Linked DNA regions of Parazoarcus communis. The protein of the gene in region 1 interacts with the protein of each later gene in a pairwise test. Links are inferred from orthologs where the notes say so. Each region holds a gene or a part of one and is shown in the gene's direction. Other genes may lie near its edges. The genes, in order: hypB and CEW87_RS19480.

The links.
Region 2: the proteins of hypB (region 1) and CEW87_RS19480 interact in binary tests that used the Escherichia coli proteins (3 or more experiments, as listed by UniProt). The link is inferred for Parazoarcus communis from one-to-one orthologs.

The regions. Positions count from the first base shown.
Region 1 is NZ_CP022188.1:2,947,729-2,950,829, forward strand. What follows is about bases 175-2,959. They hold hypB (hydrogenase nickel incorporation protein HypB), read left to right. Parts: upstream 175-982; coding sequence 983-1,936; downstream 1,937-2,959. Other genes in these bases: CEW87_RS13515 (nickel-dependent hydrogenase large subunit), read left to right, coding at 175-569; hypA (hydrogenase maturation nickel metallochaperone HypA), read left to right, coding at 562-903; hypF (carbamoyltransferase HypF), read left to right, coding at 1,936-2,959. Also shown: more of CEW87_RS13515, read left to right, coding at 1-174; more of hypF, read left to right, coding at 2,960-3,101. UniProt on the Escherichia coli protein: Involved in the maturation of [NiFe] hydrogenases. Required for nickel insertion into the metal center of the hydrogenase. Exhibits a low intrinsic GTPase activity, which is essential for nickel insertion.
Region 2 is NZ_CP022188.1:4,285,239-4,288,420, reverse strand. Bases 75-2,940 are described here. They hold CEW87_RS19480 (FKBP-type peptidyl-prolyl cis-trans isomerase), read left to right. Parts: upstream 75-1,197; coding sequence 1,198-1,683; downstream 1,684-2,940. Other genes in these bases: CEW87_RS19475 (dipeptide ABC transporter ATP-binding protein), read left to right, coding at 1,744-2,940; CEW87_RS19485 (peroxiredoxin), read left to right, coding at 726-1,196; lexA (transcriptional repressor LexA), read right to left, coding at 75-469. Outside these bases: more of lexA, read right to left, coding at 1-74; more of CEW87_RS19475, read left to right, coding at 2,941-3,182. UniProt on the Escherichia coli protein: Folding helper with both chaperone and peptidyl-prolyl cis-trans isomerase (PPIase) activities. Chaperone activity prevents aggregation of unfolded or partially folded proteins and promotes their correct folding.

The DNA.
Region 1 (3,101 bases):
AGGTCGCGCCGCTGCTGCCCCCGCATACGGCGCAGGAGTGGGCGCAGATGCTGGGCGGCACGCTGCCCGCGCCCGAATTCGACCGCGCCCCCGCGTGGCATGGCGGCGCCAGCCCGGTCGTCTATGAAACCGGCGCGCTTGCGCGTCAGAGCAGATCGCCACTGGTCGCGGCGCTGCTGGGCTACGGGCATCGTATTGCAGCACGCGTGTTTGCGCAGGTGGTGGACCTGTCCGACCACGCCAGCCGCCTGCGTCATCCGCTTGCGCGCGACATGCAGCCCTGCTTCGATGCCGCGCCGCTGGGCGAGGGGGCCGGGCTGGCCTGCGTCGAAACCTCACGCGGTGTGCTGCTGCACGCCTTGCGGCTGGAGGGCGACATCGTGGCCGACTATCACATCATCGCCCCCACCGAATGGAATTTTGCACCGGGCGGCGCCTTCATGCAGGAGGCGACCGGCTGGGAGGCCGAGGGGCGTGACGCGGCGCTGGCGCGGCTCGACTGGCTTGCCCTGTCGCTCGACCCCTGTGTCGCATTCACCGTCACGCAGGAGGCGGCGGAGGATGCATGAGATGTCGCTGGCCGAAGGTATCCGCAGCATCGTCGATGATGCAGTGAGTACTCAGCAGCTCGGTCGGGTCAAGACGGTCGTGGTCGAGATCGGCGAGCTGTCGGCAGTTGAAGTCGATGCGCTGAGTTTCTGTTTCGATGCGGTGATGCGCGGCAGTGCGGCTGAAGGCGCGCGGATGGAGGTGGTCAGGGTGGCGGGGAGCGGCTGGTGCATGCAGTGCGCGCAGACGGTCGCGGTGAGCAGGCTGTATGACCCGTGTCCGCAGTGTGGCAGCTATCAGGTCCAGCCGACGGGGGGCACCGAGATGCGGGTGCTGGAACTGGAAGTCGAGTAGTGATTCAGAAGCGAATGCTGAAACCGAGGCAGTAACTGAGAGGCAGCGTGACTGCCCGGGTGATCGAGGAGCAGAGAGCATGTGCACGGTATGTGGTTGCGGAACAGGTGAGATCAGAATCGGTCAGGCCGTCGCCAGGCCGAGGGCCAAAGCCGGGGCGACCGTGGCCTGGCGCGCCGTGGCAGCGCATGAGCACGACCATGATGATCAGCACGGTCAGACTGCGCACGATCCGCATGGCGATGCGACCGAGCATGGCCCCCGTGTTGAGGGCGACAACGTGGACTACGGCACCGGCCCGGCGCACGCACATGCGCCCGGACTCAGTCAGGGCCAGATGGTGAGGATCGAGCAGGACATTCTCGGCAAGAACGACCGCCTCGCCGAGGCCAACCGTCGCTGGCTGGGCGAGCGCGGCATCTTTGCGCTCAATCTGGTGTCGAGTCCGGGTTCGGGCAAGACGACCCTGTTGTGCCGCACGATCACCGAACTGGGCGGCAGATTGCCGGTGGCCGTGGTCGAGGGCGACCAGCAGACCGATTTCGACGCCGAGCGCATCCGCGCGACCGGCGTGCGCGCACTGCAGATCAATACCGGCAAGGGCTGCCATCTTGATGCACACATGGTAGGTCAGGCATTGCCGCGCCTCGAGCTTGCGGATGATTCGCTGCTGCTGATCGAAAACGTGGGCAACCTGGTCTGCCCGGCAGCCTTCGACCTCGGCGAGGCGCACAAGGTGGTGATCCTGTCGGTGACCGAGGGAGAGGACAAGCCGCTCAAGTATCCCGACATGTTCGCCGCGGCCGATCTGATGCTGGTGAACAAGGTCGATCTGCTTCCCTACCTGAGCTTCGATGTGGACAGGGCGGTGGAGTTTGCGCTGCGGGTCAATCCGCGCCTGCAGGTGATGAAGGTGTCCGCGACCACCGGCGAAGGTTTCGATGAGTGGCTTGCCTGGATTGGTGCAGGCGTGGAGGCGGCCTCGGCTGACCGGTCGCCGTCGCAAGTGGCCGCAGCAGGTGTCGTGGCTTGATGGCGCAGGACTTCTCCCAGCCCAGGCTCGAGCGCCGGCATATTCGCGTGCGCGGCGTGGTTCAGGGCGTGGGTTTCAGGCCCTTCGTCTATCGTCTGGCGCAGACGCTGGACCTCTCCGGCTGGGTCAGAAACGACGGTGATGGCGTCGAGCTCGAAGGGCAGGGGCTGCCCGGCAATCTCTCGGCGCTGATTGCGCGGATCCGTTCGGAGGCGCCCAGCCTTGCGCGGGTCGATTCGATTCACACCCGGCTGTGCGATGCCGACCCCGCAGATCAGGGCTTTACCATCCGGACCAGCGAGAGCGGCGCGGTGAGCACCACCATCGGCCACGACAGCGCCGTGTGTGCAGACTGTATTGCGGAACTGTTCGATCCTGCCGACCGGCGCTGGCGCTATCCCTTCATAAACTGCACCCACTGCGGTCCGCGCTACACCATCACGCGTGCGCTGCCCTATGACCGCAGCAACACGAGCATGGCGACGTTTGTGCAGTGTCCGGCATGTCAGCGCGAATACGATTCCCCCGTGCATCGGCGTTTTCATGCCGAGCCCAATGCGTGCGCGGACTGCGGGCCGCAGCTGAGCCTGCTCGAAGCGGCCGGCGTGCGGGTGGCGACGCGCGACCCGATTGCCGACACCCTGCTGCGCCTGCTCACCGGCGAGATCGTTGCGGTCAAGGGGCTCGGCGGCTTTCACCTGGTGTGCGATGCGCGCAACCCGGAGGCGGTCGAGCGTCTGCGTGCGCGCAAGGGGCGCGGCGGGAAGCCGTTTGCGGTGATGGTGGCCAATCTCGCGTCGGCCCGTCGCTGGGCGCGACTGGCTTCCGCCGAAGAAGCCTTGCTGGCTGGCGCCGAGCGACCCGTCGTGCTGTGCGAAAAGCGTCCGAGCGTCGATAACGAGCTCTGGGGCGTTGCCCCGGATCTCTGCAGCATCGGGCTGATGCTGCCCTATACGCCGCTTCATTACCTGCTGTTCCACGACAACGCAGGCCGCCCGACGGGGACGGACTGGCTCGGCGAGGTGCAGGATCTGGCGCTGGTGATGACCTCGGCCAACCCCGGGGGCGAGCCGCTGGTGACTGACAACCAGGAAGCCCTGCAGCGCCTCAAAGGGATCGCCGACGCTTACCTGATGCACGATCGTGACATCCTGAGCCGTTGCGA
Region 2 (3,182 bases), 1.3 Mb from region 1 along the record:
CCGTGACCTCGTCGTCGATGCGGGCCACCACGATCTGGCCGTTGCGCGCCTCGCCGGCCCGATGGACTGCAATCAGGTCGCCATCGAGAATGCCGGCGTCGCGCATGCTCATGCCGCGCACCCGCAACAGGTAGTCGGCGCGGGGCGAGAACAGCGCCGGGTCGAGCTGGAAACGTTTTTCGACATGCTCTGCGGCGAGGATCGGGCTACCGGCCGCAACCCGGCCGATCAGCGGCAGGCCCAGCGCCTGCGCCAGCCGGATGCCGCGGGCGCGTCCTTCCTCGAGCAAAATGGCACCTTTTGCGGCCAGTGCGCGCAGATGGGTTTCTGCCGCATTGGGAGAGCGGAAACCGAAAGCCGTACACACTTCGAGACGGGTGGGGGGGCGGCCCTCGCTCTCCAGGGTCTGGCGGATGAAATCGAGTATTTCCTGCTGGCGTGCAGTCAGGTGTTCGCTGCGGGTGCTCATGGCCATCTCCTGATTGTTGCTGTAATTTTAAACAGTAAAGTGCGGCGTGCAAATCTTTATCAGCAAACGGCGAATGACGCACTGCGTCTTGAGCATGATGCAGGACTGGGCTATTGATGACTCAGGTGCGTATTTCCGTCACCTGGCCGTGCCAAAACCAGAAAGGAGCGACATCATGTTTGTTGAGCCCCGATCACAGTCCGGTAGAGTTCGCACCGCCACTCCGCTAGAATCCGCTGAACGTCAGGGAGAATTCATGCTTCAGAGCGGAGACACTGCCCCCGCTTTCACCTTGCCGGACGCGGATATGGAGACTTTCGACCTCCTGTCCACGCGCGGCAGGCAGCGTGTGATTCTCTATTTTTACCCGCGTGACAACACTCCGGGGTGCACGCTTCAGGCGGCCGACTTCAGTGACCATGAAGACGAATTCGTCCGTCGCGACTGCATCATCGTGGGTGTCAGTCCCGACGACGCCCTGACGCATGCCGAGTTTCGCGATCAGCACGGACTGTCCGTCCGGCTGCTCTCCGATACCGATGCCGAGGTCGCGCGTCTTTACGATGTGTGGCAGGCCAGGGAAGTCGACGGGGTAAAGAAGATGGGCGTGGCGCGGACAACCTTCGTCATCGACAAACAGGGTGTCATCCGTCACGTGCTCCGTGATGTCACGCCCCGCGGCCATGTGGCTGCGGTTCTAAAATTGGTCAAGGAACTGGATACATAGCATGCAAACGGAAATTGCAAAGAACAGCGTCGTCACCCTCAAGTACACCGTGACCGACCCGGACGGTGCGGTGATCGACGATGGTCAGCATCCGCTGGTTTATCTCCATGGTGGTTACGACGGCATCTTCCCGACGCTGGAAGAAGCCCTGCACGGCAAGAAAGTAGGCGAGAACTTCAAGATCAAGCTGCAACCCGAAGACGCTTTCGGTGACTACGACGAAGAACTGGTGCTGGTGGAAGATGCAAAGCTCTTCCCGGACAACATCGAAGTCGGCATGTCCTTCGAGCGCGTGAGCGAAGACGGCGAGGAAGAAATCATCTACCGCATTACCGACATTGCCGAAGGCAAGGTCGTGGTCGATGGCAACCATCCGCTGGCTGGCGTGGCGCTGATCTTCGACGTGACGGTGGCCGAAGTGCGTGCCGGTACCGAAGAAGAGATTGGCCATGGACACGTCCATGGTGCTGGCGGACATCATCACTGATCGTCTGACGGGCCGCGGTAGCGGCCCTTTTCATATCTGCTTCCGGATGGCCCCCCCTGAATGAGTGGCACGACGCCCGATGTATCTGTCCCGGGCGCGGCGCCCCTGCTCGACGTGCGCGCGCTCAAGGTGGCCATTCGTGCCGCCGGCGGAGATGTCCGTCCGGTTGACGGCATCAGCTTTTCGATTGCCGCAGGCGAGACCTTTGCCCTGCTCGGTGAATCCGGCTGCGGCAAGTCGATGACGGCGCTTGCGATCAGCCGTCTTCTGCCCGACGCTGCCAGAATTGACGGGGGCGAGCTCGGTCTGGCCGGCGACGACCTGCTGCGGCTGCCCGAAACGCGGATGCGTTCGGTACGCGGCGGGCGTATCGGCATGATCTTCCAGGAGCCCGCCACCAGTCTCAATCCGGTCATGACGATCGGCGACCAGATCGGCGAAGCCCTGCAACTGCACCGCAAGCTGCGCGGCGCCGAGGCCCGTGCCGAGGCCCGGCTGCTGCTCGAATCCGTGGGGATTCCCGGTGCCGATGCCCGGCTCGACGACTACCCCTTCCAGTTCTCCGGCGGCATGAAGCAGCGGGTGATGATTGCGATGGCGCTGGCCGGTCGCCCCGAACTGCTGATTGCCGATGAGCCGACAACTGCCCTCGATGTGACCATCCAGGCTCAGGTGCTCGATCTGCTGGCGGGGCTGCAGGCAGAACGCGGCATGGCCATGCTGCTGATCACGCACGATCTCGGTGTGGTGGCGCGGATGGCCCACAGGGTAGGGGTGATGTACGCCGGCGAGCTGGTTGAGACCGGTCCGCGCCAGGCCTTTTTCAGCACGCCACTTCATCCCTATGCACGCAAGCTGTTCGCGGCGCTGCCCGACGGTGCGCGCCGCGGCACCATGCTCGATGCGCCGGTTGGAGGCGTGCCTGCGCTCGATCAGGATTTCGTCGGTTGCCGCTTCGCCGATCGCTGCCCGCAGGCGTTTGACCGCTGCGACGACGAATCGCCCGGCTGGCAGCAGATCGGCGCGCAGACCGTGCGCTGCCATCTTTACGACGGCGTCAGCGTGCCGCGCCCCCTGCACCGGGCGGAGGCCGGCGACGCTGCGCCTGCAGCGCGAATTGAGGGGGCGCCACTGATCGAGGTGCGCGACCTCGAAGTCCATTTTCCGGTGCGCAAGGGGCTGTTGCGCAGGGTCGTCGGGCAGGTGCGGGCTGTCGATGGCGTCAGCCTGGCCCTGAGTGCGGGGCACACGGTGGCGCTGGTGGGAGAGTCCGGCTGTGGCAAGACCACCGTGGGCAAGGCCATCCTGCAGTTGAACCAGAGCACGGGCGGCGCGGTTTTCTACAACGGCGAGCGCCAGACCGGCCTCTCACGCGACGCCTTGATGCCGATGCGACGCGGCGTGCAGATGGTGTTTCAGGACCCGTTCGCATCGCTCAATCCGCGCCTTCGGATCGGGGAAATCATCGAGGAGGGCATGCTCAGTCTCGGTGTGGCGGG